Regions from separate parts of the Streptomyces sp. MB09-02B genome, predicted to be linked through region 3. Evidence: riboswitches for the same ligand, from Rfam matches in the RefSeq annotation. Region 3 holds a riboswitch; each other region holds the start of a gene.
The links. A riboswitch is a leader RNA that binds a small molecule or an ion and turns the genes downstream of it on or off. The one in region 3 is predicted to bind cyclic di-AMP.
Positions count from the first base shown of each region.

Region 1: another riboswitch for cyclic di-AMP. It lies ahead of P1P70_RS26935 (transglycosylase family protein); the one in region 3 lies ahead of P1P70_RS17840 (NlpC/P60 family protein).
Region 2: another riboswitch for cyclic di-AMP. It lies ahead of P1P70_RS05620 (M23 family metallopeptidase); the one in region 3 lies ahead of P1P70_RS17840 (NlpC/P60 family protein).

Region 1 is NZ_JARGEE010000220.1:6,941-14,585, reverse strand. It holds partial or broken gene P1P70_RS26945 (cytochrome P450 family protein) at 1-609, shown strand, start outside; gene P1P70_RS26940 (transglycosylase family protein) at 817-1,878, shown strand; cyclic di-AMP (ydaO/yuaA leader) riboswitch at 2,061-2,260, shown strand; gene P1P70_RS26935 (transglycosylase family protein) at 2,265-2,957, shown strand; gene eno (phosphopyruvate hydratase) at 3,387-4,667, shown strand; gene P1P70_RS26925 (septum formation initiator family protein) at 4,784-5,266, shown strand; gene P1P70_RS26920 (DUF501 domain-containing protein) at 5,325-5,855, shown strand; gene P1P70_RS26915 (Ppx/GppA phosphatase family protein) at 5,852-6,793, shown strand; gene P1P70_RS26910 (NAD(P)/FAD-dependent oxidoreductase) at 7,275-7,645, shown strand, end outside.
Region 2 is NZ_JARGEE010000021.1:31,075-38,719, reverse strand. It holds gene P1P70_RS05635 (TetR/AcrR family transcriptional regulator) at 1-35, shown strand, start outside; gene P1P70_RS05630 (SGNH/GDSL hydrolase family protein) at 194-979, opposite strand; gene P1P70_RS05625 (DUF6250 domain-containing protein) at 1,123-1,830, opposite strand; gene P1P70_RS05620 (M23 family metallopeptidase) at 2,201-3,217, opposite strand; cyclic di-AMP (ydaO/yuaA leader) riboswitch at 3,222-3,380, opposite strand; gene P1P70_RS05615 (alpha-galactosidase) at 3,683-5,758, opposite strand; gene P1P70_RS05610 (tyrosine-protein phosphatase) at 6,015-6,812, shown strand; gene P1P70_RS05605 (DUF6126 family protein) at 6,865-6,987, opposite strand; gene P1P70_RS05600 (XRE family transcriptional regulator) at 6,984-7,616, opposite strand.
Region 3 is NZ_JARGEE010000111.1:14,377-22,021, reverse strand. It holds gene P1P70_RS17850 (NlpC/P60 family protein) at 1-124, opposite strand, end outside; gene P1P70_RS17845 (hypothetical protein) at 595-948, shown strand; gene P1P70_RS17840 (NlpC/P60 family protein) at 988-2,196, opposite strand; cyclic di-AMP (ydaO/yuaA leader) riboswitch at 2,205-2,363, opposite strand; gene pcrA (DNA helicase PcrA) at 2,619-5,135, shown strand; gene P1P70_RS17830 (M23 family metallopeptidase) at 5,245-6,861, opposite strand; gene P1P70_RS17825 (lipase family alpha/beta hydrolase) at 7,273-7,645, opposite strand, start outside.

The DNA.
Region 1 (7,645 bases), on a different contig from region 3:
ATCCGGGCCTCCGACCACGGCGAGCACCTCACCGAGAACGAGGCCTCGGCGATGGCGTTCATCCTGCTCTTCGCCGGGTTCGAGACGACCGTCAACCTCATCGGGAACGGCACCTACGCCCTGCTCACCCACCCCGAGCAACGCACCCGCCTCCAGGACTCCCTCGCCGCGGGGGAGACCGCGCTGCTCGAAACCGGCGTCGAGGAACTTTTGCGCTACGACGGCCCCGTCGAACTCGCCACCTGGCGCTTCGCGACCGAGCCCCTCACCCTCGGCGGGCAGGACATCGCCGCCGGCGACCCCGTCCTCGTCGTCCTCGCGGCGGCCGACCGCGACCCGGCCCGCTTCGCGGACCCCGACACCCTCGACCTCTCCCGCCGTGACAACCAACACCTCGGCTACGGCCACGGCATCCACTACTGTCTCGGCGCCCCCCTCGCCCGCCTCGAAGGCCAGACCGCGCTGGCGACGCTCCTCACCCGTCTCCCCGACCTTCGACTCGCGGTGGAATCAACGGATTTGAGATGGCGGGGAGGGCTCATCATGCGGGGATTGCGCACGCTTCCGGTGGAATTCACCCCGCGTGGGCGATCCGAAGGCGGCTCGTGAACGGTACGTAGTAGTACCCGGGCAGCCCGTAGCACTACCGCATTCCGCGTAGGAAAGTGACACTCCCTCAAGTCCGTGATCTTCACGTGATCCGCGCTGCATTAACTTGTGACAACTGATCGACTGCCGCTACGTTCACACGTCAGTGCGAAGGGGTCACCCCACACCCTTCGCACGGGTCACTGCTGTCGTGTGAAAGGCAACCGCATGCTCTCCGGGAACGGTCGTCACCGTCGCCCCCGTCAGGCACCCGCCCTCCTCGTCGCGGCCGGAGTGACCGGCTCGGCCATCGCGATCCCCCTGCTCGGCGCCACCGGCGCGAGCGCGGCCGACGGAACCACCTGGGACCAGGTGGCGGAGTGCGAGAGCGGTGGCTTCTGGAGCGCGGACACCGGGAACGGACGCTACGGCGGCCTCCAGCTCACCCAGGCGAACTGGGAGAAGTACGGAGGCCTCGACTACGCGACGAGCGCCGACCAGGCCAGCCGTTCGCAGCAGATAGCCGTCGCCGAGAAGGTGCTCGCCGACCAGGGCGTCGGCGTATGGGCCACCTGCGGCCTGCTCCACAACCTTGGCGGCGACTCCGGTTCGGCCGACGTGAACACGGGCATCGCGGATGACTCGACGAAGTCGGGCAATTCATCTGATTCTTCCGATGCTTCGAGTTCGTCAGATTCGTCTGATTCATCCACTTCGGCCGATAAGGCTGATAAGACCGGTGATGTCGGTGATGCCGACGAGACCGACTCGGCCAAGTCCGTCGACTCGGTCGACTCCGGCGCGTCGGGTGACTCGACCTCCGATGCCGCAGAAGGGTCCAATAAGGCCAAGGCCGGCACGGGTGCCGGCTCCGACTCGGACGGCTCCGCGGACCCCGAGGGCGCAAAATCGGACAAGTCGCCACAGAGTGATGACTCTTCGGTCGACGAGAGCGAGAGCGGCACGGGTCGCCATCGCGGCGCCAGTGCCGACGAGGGCGCCGCAGCCGAGGCGGAGGGCGGCACGGACGCGGCCGAGGGCTCCCGCGCCGCCGACTCCACCCCCTCCGGCCGTCACGCCTCCCGTGGCGGCGACGCGGCCCGGGAGGCCGTGGACGGCGCGTACACCGTCCGCGCGGGCGACAGCCTGACGCGGATCGCCAACTCGCTGGACCTGACCGGCGGGTGGCGCGAGCTGTACGCCGAGAACGAGAGCACGGTCGGAACTGACCCGGACCTTATCCTTCCCGGTCAGACCCTCGAAGTCGGTGCCGAAACGGGCGAAAAGTAGCGAGAGTTCGGGTCACTGTTCGCCCCTGAATGCCCGTTTTGATCTCCGTGGGAGATGAATCACAGACCCCCTGATCGTCTTTGAAATTCGGGCAATCACGTGTTTACGGTCGTGACCGCTCGCCACAGCGGGCCCCTGCGGTCGGTACGCCGAATCCTGCCAACGGCCGCAAGGAACAGTCGTCGCGTCAAGCGCCGTAGGCAGGAGCGGGGGACCCAAGGTAAGTGCCGGGTCCGGTGGTTGCGGCCCTTCGGGGGCGCACGTCCGGAACCGGCTCGGGGTGAAGCCGCGCGACGTGAGCCGAGAGGCGAGCGGGCGCGGCCGGGCAACTCAACCGGCCCGAACCCGACAGCTCACCTCGCAGGCGTCGGTGAGGGGATCTCTCCATGCTGTTTTCCAGCAAGGGCAAGCACCGTCGTCCGTCCAAGGCCGCTCGCGCCATCGCCGTCGCCGGTGTCACCGGCGCCGCGGCGGTCGCCGCCCCGCTGATGGCCGCCGGCAGCGCCTCCGCCGCCACCGCCTCCGAGTGGGACACCGTCGCCCAGTGCGAGTCCGGCGGCAACTGGTCCATCAACACCGGCAACGGCTACTACGGCGGCCTGCAGTTCTCGGCCTCCACCTGGGCCGGCTACGGCGGCACGAAGTACGCCTCCACCGCCGACCAGGCCACCAAGGCGCAGCAGATCGAGATCGCCGAGAAGGTCCTCGCGGGCCAGGGCAAGGGTGCCTGGCCGGTCTGCGGCAAGGGCCTGTCCGGTGCCGCGTACGACGGCGCCGCCGCCTCCTCCGGCTCCTCGAACTCCGGCTCCGCGCAGCAGAACACCCAGGAGAGCACCAAGAAGAGCACCGAGGACACCCGCGCCTCCCGCTCCTCCGAGCGTGCCACCGTCGAGACCCCGACCGGCAAGAAGGTCAAGAAGGGCGACGGCGAGTACAAGGTCGTCAGCGGCGACACCCTCAGCGCCATCGCCGAGAAGAAGAACGTCAAGGGTGGCTGGGAGAAGCTCTTCGAGCTGAACAAGGACATCATCGACGACGCCGACTTCATCTACCCGGGCCAGCAGCTCCACCTGAGCTGACCCCCGGCGCCGGCGACGGCCACCACGCGCCTGCCGCCCCACGGCCGCCCCCACGGCCGGGCAGGCGGGGCGGGTTCGGCTGGGCCGAGAAATTCGGGCCGCTTCCCAGCTGAACCACAGCCCGCTCACATCCGTGTCCTCCATAGTGAAGACCTCGTGAGGGCCGTCCCCCCGTCCCCACGGGCTCCCCGCTCCGGTGCGCATTCCCCCGTACGCACCGGGGCGGGGTTTTTCATGCCCGCCTCTTCCTTCTCTTCCTTCTGTTCACTTTCTGGCCCGCCCCCCTTTGTTCCGCGCTGGAACAATGGGTACGGTCTCTCTGTCCACGGGACGGTCGGTCGGCTGCCGACGAGCCCGGGGCGGTTAGGCTCTAGTCGCAAGGCCCGCGGGCCCCGCACTTCCGCGTCACATCCCATGAAGGAGATGCTCGTGCCGTCCATCGACGTCGTCGTAGCCCGGGAAATCCTCGACTCACGAGGCAACCCCACCGTCGAGGTCGAGGTCGGCCTCGACGACGGCAGCACGGGTCGTGCCGCCGTTCCGTCCGGCGCCTCCACCGGTGCCTTCGAAGCCATCGAGCTGCGTGACGGCGACCCCAACCGCTACCTCGGCAAGGGCGTCGAGAAGGCCGTCCTCGCCGTGATCGAGCAGATCGGCCCGGAGCTCGTCGGCTACGACGCCACCGAGCAGCGCCTCATCGACCAGGCGATGTTCGACCTGGACGCCACCGACAACAAGGGCTCCCTCGGCGCCAACGCCATCCTCGGCGTCTCCCTCGCCGTCGCCCACGCCGCCTCCGAGGCCAGCGACCTCCCGCTCTTCCGCTACCTGGGCGGCCCGAACGCGCACCTGCTGCCCGTTCCGATGATGAACATCCTGAACGGCGGCTCGCACGCCGACTCCAACGTGGACATCCAGGAGTTCATGATCGCCCCCATCGGCGCGGAGTCCTTCTCCGAGGCCCTGCGCTGGGGCGCCGAGGTCTACCACACCCTCAAGAAGGTGCTGAAGACCAAGGGCCTGTCCACCGGCCTCGGCGACGAGGGCGGCTTCGCCCCGAACCTGGAGTCCAACCGCGCCGCCCTGGACCTCATCCTGGAGGCCATCAAGGAGGCCGGTTACACCCCCGGCGAGCAGATCGCCCTCGCCCTCGACGTCGCCGCCTCCGAGTTCTACAAGGACGGCGTCTACACCTTCGAGGGCAAGGAGCGCTCCGCCGCCGAGATGACGGAGTACTACGCCGACCTCGTCGCGTCGTACCCGCTCGTCTCCATCGAGGACCCGCTGTTCGAGGACGACTGGGCGGGCTGGAACACCATCACCGAGAAGCTGGGCGACAAGGTCCAGATCGTCGGCGACGACCTCTTCGTCACCAACCCCGAGCGTCTCGCCCGCGGCATCGAGGAGGGCTCCGCCAACGCCCTGCTGGTCAAGGTCAACCAGATCGGTTCGCTGACCGAGACCCTGGACGCCGTCGAGCTGGCCCAGCGCAACGGCTTCAAGTGCATGATGTCCCACCGCTCCGGCGAGACCGAGGACGTCACCATCGCCGACCTCGCCGTCGCCGTGAACTGCGGTCAGATCAAGACCGGCGCCCCGGCCCGCTCGGACCGCGTCGCCAAGTACAACCAGCTGCTGCGCATCGAGGAGATCCTCGACGACGCCGCGGTCTACGCCGGCCGCTCGGCCTTCCCCCGCTTCAAGGGCTGACCCGTACAGGGTTAAGGCTTAGCCAGTCGTACGTCCCCGTACCGGTCCCGTACCGTGTGCGGGGACGTACGCGCGTGCGCGCGGGAGACAGGCAGAAGCGGAAGGGGAAGCGGGACATGGCCGTGAAGGACCGGGACCGGGACCGTTTCTCCACCGCGACGCGGCTGAAGGTGCTCGGAGAGCAGACGGCCGCCCGGGTCTACCGCTCCCAGACCAAGCGCCAGGCCCGCCGCTCCCGGCTGACCGGCCGGGCCGCGCTGCTCGCCCTCGTCCTCTGCTCGATGATCGTGGCGCTCGCCTATCCCATAAGGCAGTACGTCTCCCAGCGCGCCGAGATCGCCGACATGCAGCGGGAGCGCGAGGAGGCGCGCGAGCGCGTCGAGGAGCTGCGCGACCTCAAGGCGCGCTGGCAGGACGACGCGTACGCCGAGCAGCGCATCCGGGAGCGGCTGCACTATGTGATGCCGGGCGAGACCGGCTACACGATGGTCGACCCGGACGCGGCGAAGCAGTCCCGTACGACCCAGGGGGCGGCCGACCGTCCCTGGTACACCAATGTCTGGGACGGGGTCGACAAGGCCGACGCCGCCGACAGCTGAACGGCCACCTTCGTGACCGTCAACCGATGAGCCACACCGAGGACTTGAGTAGCAGGTTATGCAGACCCCTCCGCCGCCCACCCCGCGCACCGAGCCGACCGACGCCGACGTCGAGGCCTTCCAGCAGCAGCTCGGGCGCCCGCCGCGCGGGCTGCGCGCCATCGCGCACCGCTGCCCCTGCGGACAGCCCGATGTCGTCGAGACGGCGCCGCGCCTGCCGGACGGGACGCCTTTCCCCACGACGTACTACCTGACGTGCCCGCGCGCGGCCTCCGCGATCGGCACGCTGGAGGCGAACGGCGTGATGAAGGAGATGACGGAGCGGCTGGCGACCGACCCCGAACTGGCCGCCGCCTACCGGGCCGCGCACGAGGACTACATCGCCCGCCGTGACGAGATCGAGGTCCTGGAGGGCTTCCCCAGCGCGGGCGGCATGCCGGACCGGGTGAAGTGCCTGCACGTCCTCGTCGGCCACTCGCTGGCCGCCGGTCCCGGCGTCAACCCGCTGGGCGACGAGGCGATCGCGATGCTGCCGGAGTGGTGGGCCAAGGGGCCGTGCGTCACGCTTCCCGAGGGGGACGACCAGTGACCCGGGTCGCCGCCGTCGACTGCGGCACGAACTCCATCCGGCTCCTCGTCGCCGACTGCGACCCGGCCACCGGTGAACTCGTCGAGCTGGACCGGCGGATGATCATCGTGCGGCTGGGCCAGGGCGTCGACCGCACGGGCCGGCTGGCCCCCGAGGCGCTGGAGCGGACCTTCGCGGCCTGCCGCGAGTACGCGGCCGTCATCAAGGAACTGGGCGCCGAGCGGATCCGTTTCGTCGCCACCTCCGCCTCCCGGGACGCCGAGAACCGGGACGAGTTCGTGCGCGGGGTGTTCGACATCCTCGGCGTCGAGCCCGAGGTGATCTCCGGCGACCGCGAGGCCGAGTTCTCCTTCACCGGTGCCACCAAGGAGCTGACCGGCCGCACCGACCTCATCAGGCCGTACCTGGTCGTGGACATCGGCGGCGGCTCCACCGAGTTCGTCGTCGGCGACGACCAGGTGCGCGGCGCCCGCTCCGTGGACATCGGCTGTGTACGGCTGACCGAGCGGCACCTCGTCCGGGACGGGGTGGTCGTCGACCCGCCCGGGCCGGAGCAGATCGCCGCGATCCGCGCCGACATCGAGGCCGCCCTCGACCTCGCCGAGCGCGACGTGCCGCTGCGCGAGGCGCACACCCTGGTCGGGCTGGCCGGTTCGGTCACCACCCTGTCCGCGATCGCCCAGGACCTGCCCGCGTACGACTCGGCGGCCATCCACCACTCCCGGATCCCGTACGACCGGGTCCGGGAGATCACCGAGTGGCTGCTGCGGTCCACGCACGCCGAGCGGGAGGCCGTTCCCTCCATGCATCCCGGCCGGGTGGACGTGATCGCGGCGGGCGCCCTCGTCCTGCTGTCGATCATGGAGCGGATCGGGGCGACGGAGGTCGTGGTGAGCGAACACGACATTCTGGACGGCATCGCCTGGTCAGTGGCGTAGGTCGCGGGTGGCCGCCGGGTTCCTCCCGGCGGCCCGCAGGCGCTTGTGAGCGGGTGTTTACTACTCGCCGGTAGCCTCGCCTGAGCTGTTCGGATAACGTATGAGCGCGTCCGAGGGGTGCTCCGGCACCTCTCGTCGACCCGGCGCCGAGAAACTTCGTGAAGTTCTTCACAAGAGAATCGCCCCTGTTGAGCGATGTTTTGAGGCTCCGCAGAGCGTTCCGGAGGCCCAGGGGGTCAACAGGGCGTCCCCGAAGGGGTTTCGCGGGGGTCTCGTCCGTGTGAAACCGAAGGGTGGTCCAGGGCCCCCGAGAGGCCGGAACGGCAGTTCACGCGGCCTTGACAACGGTCAAACCCCCCGGCTGGTCCCCTGGTGGGCCGAGGGGTCGGTCAAAGGGGTCGCGCAGTGTAGCAGAGGGCGCGGGGAAGCTTGTGAAGGGGCGCACGAGCGACCCCCGTATGGCGGGTACATACTCGATGGCATGAGCACCACGGAGCGTCCCAGGATCCTCGTAGTAGGCGGTGGGTACGTAGGCCTGTACGCAGCTCGGCGCATCCTCAAGAAGATGCGCTACGGAGAGGCGACCGTCACGGTCGTCGACCCCCGGTCGTACATGACCTACCAGCCCTTCCTCCCCGAAGCCGCCGCCGGCAGCATCTCCCCCCGGCACGTCGTCGTCCCGCTGCGACGCGTGCTGCCGAAGGCGGAGGTCCTCACCGGTCGGGTCACCACCATCGACCAGGACCGCAAGGTCGCCACGATCGCCCCGCTGGTCGGCGAGGCGTACGAGCTGCCCTTCGACTACCTGGTGATCGCGCTCGGCGCGGTCTCCCGCACCTTCCCGATCCCCGG
Region 2 (7,645 bases), on a different contig from region 3:
TGGACCCCGCGTCATTGACGACGGCAACTCGCTGAAAACGGCGAACACCCGCGCCCCGAAAGGGGCGCGGGGAACTGCGCGAGCAACCACGACATACGGAACGCCGCCCACGAAGCGGCCTTCCCACGGCGAGAAGGCGCCCTTTCTCGAACCTCAGGCCACGGTCTCGAACCGCAGGCCACGGTCTCGACCCTCAGGCCACGGTCTCGATCCGCAGCCTGATGTCGTCCGGCGACAGATGGCCCTTCGCCGACACGTGGTCCCCGGAGGACTCCCCCCGCAGCCGTCGGCCGATCCACGGCACCAGGTACTCCCGCGCCCACTGGATGTTGTCCCGCCGCATCTCCAGCGTCCCGCGCGGCGGCAACGGCGGCCAGGGCTGATCGGGATCCGCAGGGACCTCGACCCCCAGCACCTGCCCGGCCCGCAGGGCGACCCGTGTGTGCCCCTCCGGGGAGAGATGCAGCCGGTCCAGGTCCCAGGCACGCCGGTCCTGCACCGTCTTCAGCGACCACAGGTCCAGCACGGGGCACCCGTAACGGTCGGCGATGGCCCGCACATGCAGGTTGTACGTCGCGATCTTGCCCCTCAGATGCTTCAGCACCGGCACGTCACGGGTGTCGAACCCGGTCGTCACCATGACCGTGCCGACGGCCGAGGTGAGTCTCACCACCGCCCGCTCGAACCGCTCCGCGACCTCGTCGGGGTCGGTGCCCGGCCTGATGATGTCGTTGCCGCCCGCGCAGAAGGAGATCAGATCGGGGGCGAGCTCCAGCGCCCTCGGCACCTGGTCCTCCACGATCTGGTCGAGGAGCTTCCCCCGCACGGCCAGGTTGGTGTAGTCGAAGTCGCCCTCGGGCAACCGGTCCGCGAGGAGCACCGCGAACCGGTCGGCCCAGCCGACGAACCGCCCGTCGGGCCCCGGGTCGCCGACGCCCTCGGTGAAGCTGTCCCCCAGCGCCACGTACGACCCGATCATTGCTCTGCTGCCATTCGAATCGTCTGTCACATCGGGCCATGATTCACCTTCGCGTGTGACCTACGCGACCGTAATAAGGGCTTGACGGACGGTGAGATAGACCACGTGTCAAGTGTTGGTCAATCCGGAATAGCCAGGCCCCGTCAGTGGAGCCTCCACACCCGGAAGTCCTCGATGCGGAAGTGGCTCCAGGTGGTCCGGAAGGCGAAGTGCCCCCGCGTGTACGGCTCGGGATCACGGTGGTCGAACACGAGCCGGTCGTTGTTCCACCACTGGACCTTCGACCCGTCCGAGACGATCCGCACGCGATGCGGCTCGTTCGCGACGAGCAGCGGCTCGGTGTAGTCGTAGAGCAACGGCCGCACCCCCGCCTCACCCACGTAGCGCCGCATGCGCGTCGTCGTGTTGGTGTTGGCCCCGTACCCGACGTAGTACGTCTTCAGATGGTCGTACTCGGCGAGCGCGCCCCCTCGCGGGGTGGCGAAGAGGTCATCGGGCGAGCGCACGTCGACGGCGTTCCAGAAGTTGTTCAGATCGGACACCCGGTCGTTGACCCCGCCCGCCGATACCGGTGTGGCCGTGTACGCGATGACGTACGGCCCTGCCAGCTCGCGCCTGAACCAGAGCGTGGCCCCGGCCGGTACGTCGACCTCCAGCACACCGCGCGAGGCCGTGACCGTCCCGCCCCGCTCCAACTCCGCGGCCCACTGCCCGAGTCCGTGCCGAAAGTCGTCGGCGGCGATCAGCCGGCCGCGCCGCCGGGGCGTACGGGCGGACGCGGTTCCCGCCGGGGCGACGGCCGCGAGGGCGGCACCGGCGGCGAGCGCTCCGAACGCTCTACGGGTGGTCATACGACGCTCCTTGTTCTCGGTGACGTGCGGCACGCGCCGGCGCTCCTTGTGCAGAAGGGGCGGTAGGCGCAGTAGGGGCAGTAGGGCCGTAGGGGTCCATGGTGCAGAAAGCGCTTGCAGGGATCACTGTGGCCTCGCGCCCGCACGTCTGTCGAGACGTCGATCAGCCATGCCACACGACCGCAACGCGGTGATCACGAAGTCACCACGGCCCGCCCCCACCCACACCCGCCCAATCCCCGGTGCCGGTCCTGGCCCTGTCCTGGTCCTGGTCCTGGCCCTGGTCCGCCCGCCTGCTTTCCGGAAAACGTCGAAGGCCGGACCCCCGGTCATGGTGGGGTCCGGCCTTCGACGGGTGCGGCGGCGTGGATCAGATGCCGACGCCCTTCGAGCGGAGGTACGCCAGCGGGTCGATGTCCGCGCCGTAGTTGGGGCTGGTGCGGATCTCGAAGTGGAGGTGCGGTCCGGTGACGTTGCCGGTCGCGCCCGAGAGGCCTATCTGCTGGCCGCCGCTCACGGACTGACCGGCGGAGACGGAGATCGAGGACAGGTGCGCGTACTGGGCGTAGTAGCCGTCGGCGAGCTTGACGACGACCTGGTTGCCGTACGCGCCGCCCCAGCCGGCCGAGACGACGGTGCCCGCGCCCACGGCCTTGAGGCTGGTCCCGGTCGGGGCCACGAAGTCGACGCCCGTGTGGTAACCGCTGGACCACATGCTGCCGGCGGTCTTGTACGCGGTACCGACGGTCCCGCTCAGGATGGGCCGGCTGAAGCCGGAGGCGTTGGACGACGAGGACTGGCCGCTCGCCGTGGAGGTAGACGCCTGGGTGTCCTTCGACTCCTGCTTCGCGGAACCGGAGGGCTTCGAGGGCTGGGACGGCGTGGAAGACTCGGCGGGCTTCGAGGACTGCGACAGCTGCGGCTTGGACGAGGAGCGCGACGTCTCGCTCGACGCGGCCCTCTCACCGATGGACAGCTTCAGCCCCGGGTGGATGAGCGAGGGGTCGGAGCCGATCGCCGCACGGTTGTCCGAGTACAGCCGCTTCCAGCCACCCTCGACGTCCTGCTCGTCCGCGATCTTCGCGAGGTAGTCGCCGACCTTGACCGAGTAGGTCTTGGGAGCCGCCTTCTTGCCGGCGGTCTTCTCCGCCTGAGCGGCCTTCTCGGCCTGCTCGATCCGGGCGCCCGCCTCGGCCGCCGCCTTCTCGGCGGCGATCGTGGTCGCCTTCTCGGAGACACCGGAAACGGTGGCGCTCGGGGTCGCGGCGTGGGCGCCGGCGGCTCCGATCAGCGGCAGCGCGAGCGCCGCGCCACCGGTCCCGGCGGCGGCTATCGAGCGGGTGAAGCGCTGGGACTTCGGACGGCGGTGCTTACCCTTCGCGGGCATGGCGAATTCCTCTCCGGCGCCTGCGAGGTGAGCTGTCGGGTGCGGACTGGAGATGTCCGGCCGTGCTGGTGCACGGCTTTACCCCTAGCCGTTCCGGAGACCGGAACAGGCGGTGGTTCCTGTGGGTCCCCCGCTCCTGCCGTGGATCGGGTCGGTACGCGGCTCCGGTCGGCGGCAGGATTGGGCGTCCGTCCGGATTGACGCCGAACGTAAGCGACTTGTGCCCACAGAGACAACCATTGGGACTTCCTGTGCGTCTTGCACCCTGATCCTTACCTCAATTCACCATCACGCTCCGTAAAAGACTGGTCTAGCGCGTATTCCAACCTCCCTGGAAATCAGCGCGAATTACGTGGACATGACGGCAACGGAACGTCACGAATATGACGCTGCTCACGCCCCTACGGCCCAGTAGGCTTTATTCCAGGGCTTGTTGGAATTATTGCTTCATTTCGGACAGATCACTCAAGTGCGTCGCAGACGGATAATTGCCGCATCGAAGTCGCCACGTAGCCGCGTCGGCAATCCGTGATGCGCCAGCACGGCACCTCGGTACGTTTCGCCCGTTTCGCGGCACTCATACGACTCCGTCGGATCCAGCCCGCGCAGCCGGAGCGGGGCGAGCGGCTCTCCGTAGTGCTGGGCCTGGAGCCAGGCGAGGACGACGACCTCGTCACCGTGGACGTACTGCACGGCGCTCAGCCCTCCCGTCGGCGGCCGCAGCCGGTACAGGTCGCCGCGCTGCACGACCGGCCGGATCTCCTTGTACAGCTCCACCCACTCCCGGGCCTCGGCAAGCTCCTCCTCGCTCCACTCGGTGAGGTCGCCGCCCACGCCGAGCACGCCGGCCATGGCACTGACGAACCGGAACCGCAGCGAGCTGACCCGCCCGTTGAGCTGGTTGTTCGGGCTGTCGGTGACCCACGCCGCCATGCTCCGGGCCGGATGGATCTGACTGAAGCCGTGTTGGATGGCGAGCCGGTCGAGCGGGTCGGTGTTGTCGGAGGTCCACACCTGGTCCGTCCGCGCCATGACCCCGAGGTCCACTCGGCCGCCACCACCCGAGCACGACTCGAACGCGACCCCGGGGTGCGCGGCCCGCAGCCGGTCCAGCAGGGCGTAGAAGGCGTGCACGTGCTCGACCCACAGCTTCTGCGGATAGGGCTCACCGGGCCAGCCGGCGTCGGTGAAGCAGCGGTTGAAGTCCCACTTCACATAATCGATCGGGGCGCTGGACAGGAGGGTGTCGAGCCGCTGCCAGAGGTATTCCTGGACATCCTCGCGCGCGAGATTGAGCACGAGCTGATTGCGCAGTTCCGTCCGCTTCCGCCCCGTTTGAAACTGTGCCCATTCGGGGTGCGCCCGGTACAGCTCACTGTCCGGATTGACCATTTCCGGCTCGACCCAGATGCCGAACTGCATCCCCAGGGCGTGCACATAGTCGGCGAGCGGCCCGAGCCCCTTCGGGAAACGGTCCGGGTTGGGCGTCCAGTCGCCGAGGCCGGCCCGGTCGCTGGTCCGCGCCCCGAACCAGCCGTCGTCCACCACGAACAGCTCGACCCCGATGGCCGCCGCCCGCCGCGCGAGGGCCCCCTGCTGCTCCTCGGAGATGTCGAACTCGGTGGCCTCCCAGGAGTTGAAGAGCACCGGCCGGTCCTGGTCCGCGTCCGGGATGACGTACGCCCTCTGGTACGCGTGCCAGGCGCGGCTCGCCCCGCCGAGGCCACCATCGCTCCACAGGCCGGCGAAGACAGGCGTGGTGAACGTCCCACCCGTCTCCAGCCTCAGCAGTCCGGACTCGTCGTAGCCGGCGCCCCCGGTGATCTGTACGCGCGCGTCCGGGAGTTGGGCCACCGCGATCCGCCAGGAACCCGACCAGCCCAGGGCGCAGCCGTAGACCTCGCCGCGCTCCTCGGTGGCGTCCGTGTCGAGGGCGACCCAGGGCAGGTGCTGGTGCCCGGTGTGTCCGCGACGGCTGCCGATGACCTTCTCGCCGTAGGTGAGGTCGGCGCGCACGAGCCGGGACTCGGCCGCCCACCGCCCGTGCAGCTGAGAGAGGCGCCAGGTCTCCTCCTCGCGCCGCGGCAGCGTCCAGGTCGCCGAGTCGGCGCGCAGCAGCTCCACCGCAGGTCCCTCGTTGAGGAGGGTCACCCAGCGCTCGACCACGTCGTCGCGCATCCGGTAGTGCAGGGTGATCCCCAGTCCGCCGTCGGCGAACCGCAGCCGCAGCTCGTCGCCGTCGGCCTCGTACGCCCGGAAGGTCCACTCGGTGCCGCGCCGCTCGTCCGTGCGCACGGAGAGCGCGGGGCGGGTGAAGCGGGGCCCGCCCTCGACGGGGTACTCCTCGTGTCCGTCGACCGGGGCCTCGAACGGCCAGTACGGCAGCCGCTGCCGTGCGGCCAGCTCCTCGGCGTCGGCGAGGGCGATCCGGGGACCCCAGTGCAGGTGCAGCAGCTCGTCGTTCTCGGTGAGCCGCAGGGCATAGCTGCTCCTGGGCCCGGTGAGAAGCCAGGTCCGGCCGTCCGCTCCGATTTCCAACATCAAGCCCCCACAGATTCGAACAGGTGCGATCGGGCTGCAACATCATGGCAGGTCGCCGCGGGCGCCCGACGGCGCCTGTGGACAACCGCCGATCCGTCGGCGGAGCAGCCTGTGGACAACCCGTCCGGGCTCCCGCACCCGGCTGTGGACAACTCATTGGCGTACGCACCCATGTCGTATCGTCGAGAGCGCGCCTCGATGTCGAGTGCGCGCCCGTCGGCGCTCGACGCGGACGGCCGTATGGGAGGGAGCCCCAGTGACGCAGCAGATCCCGTCGACCGAACCCGAGCTGACCGGCGTGCGCAATTTCCGCGATGTGGGCGGTCTGCCGACCGTGGACGGCCGTCGGGTGCGTCACGGGGTGCTGTTCCGCAGCGGCCACCTGGCGCACGCGAGCGAGGAGGACGCCGCGTTCCTGGCCTCCCTGGGCCTGCACACGGTCTTCGACTTCCGTAACGCGGCCGACCAGAAGCTGGAGGGCCCGGACGTCGAGCTGCCCGGCGTCCTCAATGTGAACCTGCCGCTGAGCGACCCGGCGGACGGTGCCGAGTTCTGGAAGTTGGTCCGCGACGGCGATCTGGACCAGCTGCGGGAGCTGCTGGACGACGGCAAGGCGGCGGGCCGGATGATCGCCTCCTACCGGCGGATCATCAAGGACCGCACGGCCGAGCACTCCCGGGTACTGCACGCACTGGCCGAGGACAGCGTGCCCGCGCTGATGCACTGCGCTGCGGGCAAGGACCGCGCGGGCCTCTCCGTCGCCATCACGCTGCTCGCCCTGGGTGTGGAGCGCGAGGCCATAGTCGCGGACTACCTGGAGTCGAACGCCAAGCACCGCCGCTACAAGGTGCACCGCAGCAGCAGCGCGGCGAGCGCGTACACCCCGGAGGTCATGGAACTGCTGAGTCCGCTCTTCGACGCCCGCGCCGAGTATCTCCAGGCGGCCTTCGACACCGTCGAGGAGACCTGGGGGGACGTGGACACCTACCTGGAGCAGGGCCTGAAGCTCACCCCGGCCACCCGGGAGCGCCTGCGCGAGCGCCTGCTGGACTAGGGCCCTTCTGATGTATCTCCGCGGCGTCACGACGCCCGGCCCGGCCGGGGCGTCACTGGTTGGCGCCCACCTCGAACAGCAGATAGATGAACGCCGCGAAGACATGGCCGACCGCGATGTAGATGATGAGCCGCACCCACAGGGCGCGGGGGAACTTCTCTTCCAGGTCGGTCATGGCGTCTCTCCGGACGGGGTCGGCCCGAGGCACAGCGCGGCGGTCGGGCTCTGCAGAAGGGTGTGGACGAACAGGAGGTCGGCGCCGTCGTGGTCGGCGGCGGCGATGCGGTGCGGGGTCAGCGAGTCGAAGTGCGCGCTGTCCCCCGGCTCCAGCAGATGCGCGGTGTCCCCGAGTCGCAGCCGCAGCCGCCCCTTGAGGACGTACAGCCACTCCTCGCCGGGATGGACCCGCACGATGTCGCCCTGCGAGCCGTGCGGCACATGGACGCGCAGCGCCTGCATCCCGCGCCCGGACGCGCCCGCCTGCCAGTACGTCCAGCCACCGGCCCGGGTGGGCTCCATGTCGGACGCCCGCAGCACGGCGTCCCGTTCGGCGACGGTCTCGCCGAGCAGTTCGGAGACGGTCGTACCGTAGACGCGGGCCAGCGCGAGCAGCATCGGCAGCGAGGGCTGGCGCTGTCCGGTCTCCAGCCGGGAGAGGTGGGCGGGTGACAGCCCGGCGGCGCGGGCGGCGGCCTCCAGGGTGAGGGCGGCCCGGCGGCGCAGGCCCCGCAACTGCGGGGCGACGACGGGCAGTTCCGTGTCGACCGGCGGCTCGGGAGGGTGCGTACCCTCGGAGGGGCTCATGCCCTCCATTCAGCCGCAGCTTTGCCTCT
Region 3 (7,645 bases):
GGTCGGCATGCCCGGTGCCGTCGAAACCGGTCGCGGTCGCCGCGCCCGCGAGGGCGATCGTCGCGGCCGTGCGGGCCGTATGGCCGCCGAGCGAGCGCTGTCTGGGCTTGCGGTGCGCTGCCACGTGGAGTCCACGTCCTCTCCGTACGACCGCCGTCCGCAGTACGAACATCGTCTGTCCGTACGGACCGCTTGGGGGGAGCGGTTACGCGTCCGGCGGCGGCCCGCACAGGGGGAGCGGGGCGCCGCCGGACCTTTCTCGGCGGTGGTGGCCGACTGCCGCCCCTGGCCCGGGCGGCGGTGGGGAGCCGGTCACCTGAGGGAGGACGCTAAACCTGACGGTGATGGCTCGGTAACGCGTTGTGCGGAAGTGGCGTGCACCGACTGCGAGGTGACCGTATGTGACCGAGATCTGGCCCTGGCGCCGCCGACTTCACGCTGTGCGATGACCGATGCGGAGATTTCGGACCGGCCGGGGGAGTCTCGGTGCTATGGAGCGCATATATGCAAGATCATCAGGGGGTGCCGCTCGCGGTCCCTTGTGCGCCCGCCCCGGTGCCCGGCGGGCCTCGGGCCCCTCATTAGGCTCCGCGCATGGACGTACTCATCCACATCCTCGTCGCCCTCCACATCATCGGCATCGCCTCCCTCCTGGGTGGTTTCCTCACCCAGCTGAAGGTCATGGGTCAGGGCACCGCGCGCTTCGTCCCCGCCATGCTGCACGGCGCCCTCACCATGCTCGTCACAGGCGCCCTCCTCGTCGGCCTCAACCAGGCCGACGACCAGCCCGTCAACAACATCAAGATCGGCATCAAGCTCGCCCTCCTGATCGTGATCCTCGGCCTGGTCTATGTGAAGCGCGACGAGGAGCCGGTGGAGAAGCCGCTCTTCGCCCTGGTGGGCGCGCTGACCACCGCGAACGTCTTCATCGCGGTGCTCTGGACCTGAGGCGAACCCTGTCCGTGAGCCCGCCCCGGCCGATCCCGGCTACGCCGGCCGCACCACGCTGTGGATCGAGGACTCGCCGTCGTAGAAGACCGACTCCTCGCGGACGTACGTGCCCGGCTTGGGGGCGTGGATCATCATGCCGTTGCCGATGTACAGGCCGACGTGGCCGATGTTGTCGTAGAAGAAGACGAGGTCACCCGGCTTGGCGTCGGCGAGGGGGACGGTGGTGCCCGCCGCGACCTGGTCGTAGGTGGTGCGCGGGAGGTCGACGCCGGCGGCCTTCCAGGCGGCCAAGGTGAGGCCGGAGCAGTCGTAGGAGCCGGGTCCGGTGGCGCCCCAGACGTACGGCTTGCCGATCTGCGCGCGGGCGAAGGCCAGAGCCTTGGTGGCCTTCGCCGCGTAGGTGGAGTCCTCGACCGGGGCGGTGGTCCCGGCGGTGCCCGGTGACGTCTCCGTGCCGCCGGCGGTCCCTCCCGGGGCCTCCTGGGTCTCCTGGGCGGTCGGGGTCTCCTGGATGCTCTGGGTCTCCTGGCTCGCCTGCGCCGCCTGCTGGCGCGCGAGCTCCTCCGCCTTGCGGTCGGCCTCCTCCTGCTCGCGCTGTTCGATCGCGGCGAGCCGGGCCTTCTCCTCGGCGGTGAGGGTGGAGAGCAGTTCGCGGGCCTCGGCGAGCTTCGCCTGGACCTTGGCCTTGCTCGTCTTGAGGGCGTTCTGCGACTCGGTGAGCTTCTCGAGGCTGTCGCTCGCCGTCCGGCGCTGCTCCGCCGCGTCGGCCTGCTCGGTGACGTACGCGTCGACCGCTTGCTTCTGACGGTCCGTCAAGCGGTCCATCAGCTGGTTCTGGTCGAAGTAGTCCTGCGGGTTGTCCGCCAGGAGCAGCGAGGCCTGGTCGGGGGTGGCCGCACCGGTGCGGTACTGGGCCGCCGCGAACGCACCCAGTTCCTCCCGCGCCTCGTTGAGTTTCTCCGTGCGCTGGGCGACGTCGTCGAGGAGGGTGTCGACCTTCTTCTTCTGCTTGGTCGTCCTCTCCTTGGCCGCGTTGTAGTTCTCGGTCGCCGACCCGGCCTGGCGGTAGAGGTCGTCGACCTTCTTCTCGACCTCCTCCAGGCTCGGCCTGTCGTCGCCGGAGGGGGCGGCGGTGGCCGTCTGGGAGAGCAGGGCCACGGAGGTGAGGGCGGCCGTGGCGAGAGCGGGGGTGCGTATGCCCGCGCGCGTCCGGCCGGTCGGACGCGGCTTGCGGTGCGGCGCCATGGTGCGGCGTCTCCTTCCGTTGTCCGCCTACCGAGTTAGCTGTCGGGTTCGGGCGCAAGCTTCGGAAGGTTTGCCCTACGACCCTTGCCGCGAGCGGCGGTCGGGTCGATTCACCCCAGAGGTCGGTGGGTCCCCGGCTCCGGCGCCGCAAGTGGCGTACCCGGACTCGGCGGAGGCCGTGCGGCCCGGCGACGTTCGCCGGTTGTGTCGTACGACCTAAAGAAGAAGCTAGCCAACTCGTGTGGCCCGTGTGAAGGTTGATGTTCGATATGCCCGATACGTTTTCGTGACCTTAGCCTCTTTCGCGCGACAGGCGGTACGCTCGATCGCTCACCGTCGTGAGGTGAGCGCGCTGAGTGGCGGGTGTGGACTTCCCGGGGCGGCCCCTCGCTGTCAGTGGGGGCGCCTAGACTCGGAGAGCGATGAGCAGCCTCTTTGACGACAGCTTCCTGGCGGACCTCCAGGCCCCCCGCGGCCACGCGGAGGAGCCCCCGCCACCGCCCGAGGACGACCACGTACCGGAGCCGCTTCCGGACGATCTGTTCGGCGGGAAGTTCGACGTGCCACCGGACCGGGACGAGTACTACCGGGGCGGCGCCCCGCGCCCGGCCATCGACGCGGCGGCCCTCCTGGACGGGCTGAACGAGAACCAGCGCGCGGCCGTGGTGCACGCCGGATCCCCCCTGCTCATCGTCGCCGGCGCGGGTTCCGGCAAGACCCGCGTGCTCACCCACCGCATCGCCCACCTGCTCGGCGAGCGGCAGGTCCACCCGGGCCAGATCCTCGCGATCACCTTCACCAACAAGGCCGCCGGTGAGATGAAGGAGCGCGTCGAGCAGCTCGTCGGCCCGCGCGCGCACGCGATGTGGGTCATGACCTTCCACAGCGCGTGCGTCCGGATCCTGCGGCGCGAGTCGAAGAAGCTCGGCTTCACGTCCTCCTTCTCGATCTACGACGCCGCCGACAGCAAGCGGCTGATGGCGCTCGTCTGCCGTGATCTGGACCTCGACCCGAAGCGCTTCCCGCCCAAGTCCTTCAGCGCCAAGATCTCGAACCTGAAGAACGAGCTGATCGACGAGGAGGACTTCGCCGCCCAGGCCGCCGACGGCTTCGAGAAGACCCTCGCCCAGGCCTACGCGCTCTACCAGTCCCGCCTCCGCGAGGCGAACGCGCTGGACTTCGACGACCTGATCATGACGACGGTCAATCTGCTGCGCGCCTTCCCGGACGTCGCCGAGCACTACCGCCGTCGCTTCCGTCATGTCCTCGTCGATGAGTACCAGGACACCAACCACGCCCAGTACGCCCTGGTCAGAGAGCTGGTCGGCACCTCCGAGCACCCGGTCGACGTACCGCCCAACGAGTGGGACGTGCCTCCGGCCGAGCTGTGCGTCGTGGGTGACGCGGACCAGTCGATCTACGCCTTCCGCGGCGCGACCATCCGCAACATCCTCCAGTTCGAGGAGGACTACCCGAACGCGACCACGATCCTGCTGGAGCAGAACTACCGTTCCACGCAGACCATCCTGAGCGCGGCCAACGCGGTCATCGAGCGCAACGAGTCCCGCCGCCCGAAGAACCTGTGGACCAACGCGGGCGCGGGCGCGCAGATCACCGGCTATGTCGCCGACACCGAGCACGACGAGGCCCAGTTCGTCGCCGACGAGATAGACCGCCTCACGGACGCGGGCGACGCGAAGGCCGGCGACGTCGCCGTCTTCTACCGGACGAACGCCCAGTCCCGCGTCTTCGAAGAGGTGTTCATCCGCGTCGGCCTGCCCTACAAGGTCGTCGGCGGCGTCCGCTTCTACGAGCGCAAGGAGGTCCGGGACGTCCTCGCGTATCTGCGGGTCCTGGCGAACCCGGAGGACTCCGTCCCGCTGCGCCGCATCCTCAACGTGCCCAAGCGCGGTATCGGCGACCGGGCCGAGGCGATGATCGACGCCCTCTCCCAGCGGGAGAAGATCAGCTTCCCGCAGGCGTTGAAGCGGGTGGACGAGGCGTACGGCATGGCGGCTCGGTCGACCAACGCGGTCAAGCGGTTCAACACGCTGATGGAGGACCTGCGGACCGTCGTCGAGTCCGGCGCCGGACCGGCCACGGTCCTGGAAGCGGTCCTCGAACGCACCGGGTATCTGGCCGAGTTGCAGGCCTCCACCGACCCCCAGGACGAGACGCGTATCGAGAACCTCCAGGAACTCGCCGCCGTCGCCCTGGAGTTCGAACAGGAAGCCGGTGCCGGAGAGGGCGAGGCCGAGGGTGAGGCGGCGGGTACGACAACCGTCGGGCTCTCCGACTTCCTGGAGCGGGTGGCGCTGGTCGCCGACTCCGACCAGATCCCCGACGAGGAGGAGGACGGCTCGGGCGTCATCACGCTCATGACCCTCCACACCGCCAAGGGCCTGGAGTTCCCGGTGGTCTTCCTCACCGGCATGGAGGACGGCGTCTTCCCGCACATGCGCGCCCTCGGCCAGACCAAGGAACTGGAGGAGGAGCGCCGCCTCGCGTACGTGGGTATCACCCGTGCCCGTGAACGGCTCTACCTCACCCGGTCGACGCTGCGCAGCGCCTGGGGCCAGCCCTCGTACAACCCGCCGTCCCGGTTCCTGGAGGAGATCCCGGCCACTCACCTGGAGTGGAAGCGCACGGGCGCCTCCGCACCCGTGTCCTCGGGTCCGGCGGCCGGCATCGCGGCCTCGCTGTCGTCCTCCCGCTCCCGTTCCTCGGCCCGCGGCGCGTCCGGCTTCGCGACCCGCCGCGGCGACGAGAAGCCGGTGGTCTCCCTCGCCGTGGGCGACCGCGTCACCCACGACCAGTTCGGCCTCGGCACGGTCGTCGGCGTCGGGGGGTCGGGAGCGAACGCGGAGGCGACGATCGACTTCGGCGACACCAAGCCGAAGCGGCTGCTGCTGCGGTACGCGCCGGTGGAGAAGCTGTAGCGGACGGGCCCGTGCCGCACATACGACACGGGCCCCTGCTGCTCGCAGCAGGGGCCCGTTCTTCGTGTCTGTGTGCTGCGCCCGCCGGGGGCGCCGCGAGAGGTGACTGTTACGTCGGGTCCAATGCATGGCTGCGCAGCCACGGCAGCGGGTCGATGGCGGAGCCGCCCGCCGGATGGACCTCGAAGTGCAGGTGCGGGCCGGTCGAGTTGCCCGAGTTGCCCGAGTAGGCGATGGTGTCGCCGGCCTTGACGGTCGTACCCGAGGCGACCTTGTACGTGGAGAGGTGGCAGTACCAGGTCTCGGTGCCGTCCTTGGCGGTCACGATGACCATGTTGCCGTAGGCGCTGTTCCACTGGGTGTGCACGGTGCCGTCCGTCGCGGCCATCACCGGAGTGCCGTACGAGACGGGGAAGTCGATACCGGTGTGCAGGGACATCCAGTTGACGCCGGACTGTCCGTAGTACGCGCTGAGCCCGTGCTTGGCGACCGGCAGCGCGAACTTCGGCCGCAGTCGCTCCTTGCGGGCCGCCTCGGCGGCGGCCTTCTTCTGCTCCAGCTCCTGCTGCGCCTTGAGGTCGATGCGCTCCTGCGTCCGGCTGGCCCGGTCGGCGAAGTCGTCGGCCTCGGCGGAGAGGCTCTCCAGCTGGGTGTCGAGCTGGTTGTTGGCGGTGGACGGCTTCACGGCGGTGGCGTCCGACTTGACCGACGCCGTCGTCTCCGTGTCGTCGGACGTGGCACCGACCGAGGCCGCCGCGATCCCGGCGACCCCCATGACACAGGCCGAGGGAACGGCCACGGTCAGCAGGGCGGAACGTTTGGCCGGAGCCTTCCGGCGTGACCGTGAGGCCGCGCGGGTGGCCGCCCGGCCGGGGCCCGCGCTCCGGGTGGCCGCCGTGGCGACCTCCTCCTCGCCGTCGAGGAGTGCCGCACGTTCCGCGCCGTCGGTCTCGAACTCGCCGTCCGCCGAAGGGTGTTCGTCCTGGTCGTACGGGGCGATCTGCTCGAAGGTGGCGGTCGCCTGCTGGTGGAAGTCCGTGGCCTCGGCCGACAGGTCCACCATGACGGTCTGCGGGTGGTCGTGCGCGTCGTACGACTCGGAGGCGCCGCCGGAGTGTTCGTACGACTCGGCCGCGCTGCCATCGTGCTCGTCGCCGACGGGTGTGCCGTCGCTGTTCCACTGGGTGGCGTCGAAGGCGCCCGTGTCGAAGTGCTGGGTGCCGATCCACTGCTGGGTCTGGTCGCCCTGCCCCAACTGGTCCGCGTCGTCGGACTGTTCGGCCTGCAGCCAGCCGCTCGCGTCCCACTGGCCGCTCGCGTCGGGGCCCGTCGGCTGCGTCGGAACCTGGGAGAGGTGTTCGTAGCCGGACGACCAGGACGTCGTGTCGTAACTGCCCGTGTCGTACGCGGCCTGGTGCTGCGCGGCGTACGGGTCGTAGTTCAGCGTCTGGTGGCTGCCGGTCGACCACTGGGTGGCGTCGTAGGAGCCGGTGCCGCTGTCGTTGCCCGGCATGTCGCCGAAGAGGGGGTCGACCGCGAAGGTGCCCGTGGCGTTCGCGGTGTTCGCGTGGGAGCCGGTTTCGAAACCGGTGGCGGGGTACTCGCCGTACGTGGTGAAGTCGCCGTAGCCGCCTTCCTGGTGGCCGTACGACGCGTAGTGCGCCGGGTCGGCTTCAGAAGCCGGAGCCGGGGGTGTTGCGGTCCCCGACGGGTGACGATCGTTCACCAACTTCTCTTTCGCCTCGACGACAGGGGCTGGCAGAGCAGTGCGGTGACTGTACCCGGCGGTATGCGGGCGCGACAATCTTCAACGGGTTTCACGCGCGCAGGAAACGGGCATTCGAGCGTCTTTCGGCGGTCTGTGGGCACGACTTTGGCCTGGCGTTCGAAGATTGTTCGATAGTCGATCGCTGTGTGCGGCATGTGGGACGCCCGTGGCGACGGGGGTGAGACGTTTCTCCGGGTGACGGCGGCCCGACCGTGGGGCGCGTAGTTGCCGTCGGGAGGGGTGTCCCGAGTCGGGCGCGTGGCGGGGGCGCGTGGGCGCGCGCCGCGTTTACCGCCTTACGTCCGCATTTCGCCGTCTGTGGCGAGCGTCACTGCCTCAGGTCGCCGTCAAGTCGCCGTCAGGCCGCCGTCAAGCCACGGTCAGGCCGCCTGGGTGGGCCGTCGTGCGTGTGCCCGTCTGCGACGTGTCGAGCGCCTCCCGGATTCCGGTGGCGACGGCGGGGTGCACGGGCAGGGCGAGATGGCCGATCCCGGTGACCCTGATGTTCTGTGCCATCAGGTCCGGATGGTCGACGCAGGCGCTCTCCGGCGGAGTCATCACATGGTCGAAATCGCTCCAGAACGCCACGAAGTGCGTACGACAGCCCGGTGCCGGCTCCCGCAGTTCCGCCATCAGGTCCGAACCGGGCCGCATCTGCCGGACGATCGGGTGGGCGTCCGCCAGTGGCACGGCCCGGGTGCCGCCGTGCGGGGTCCCGAGCGTGACGAGCGTACGGACGCGG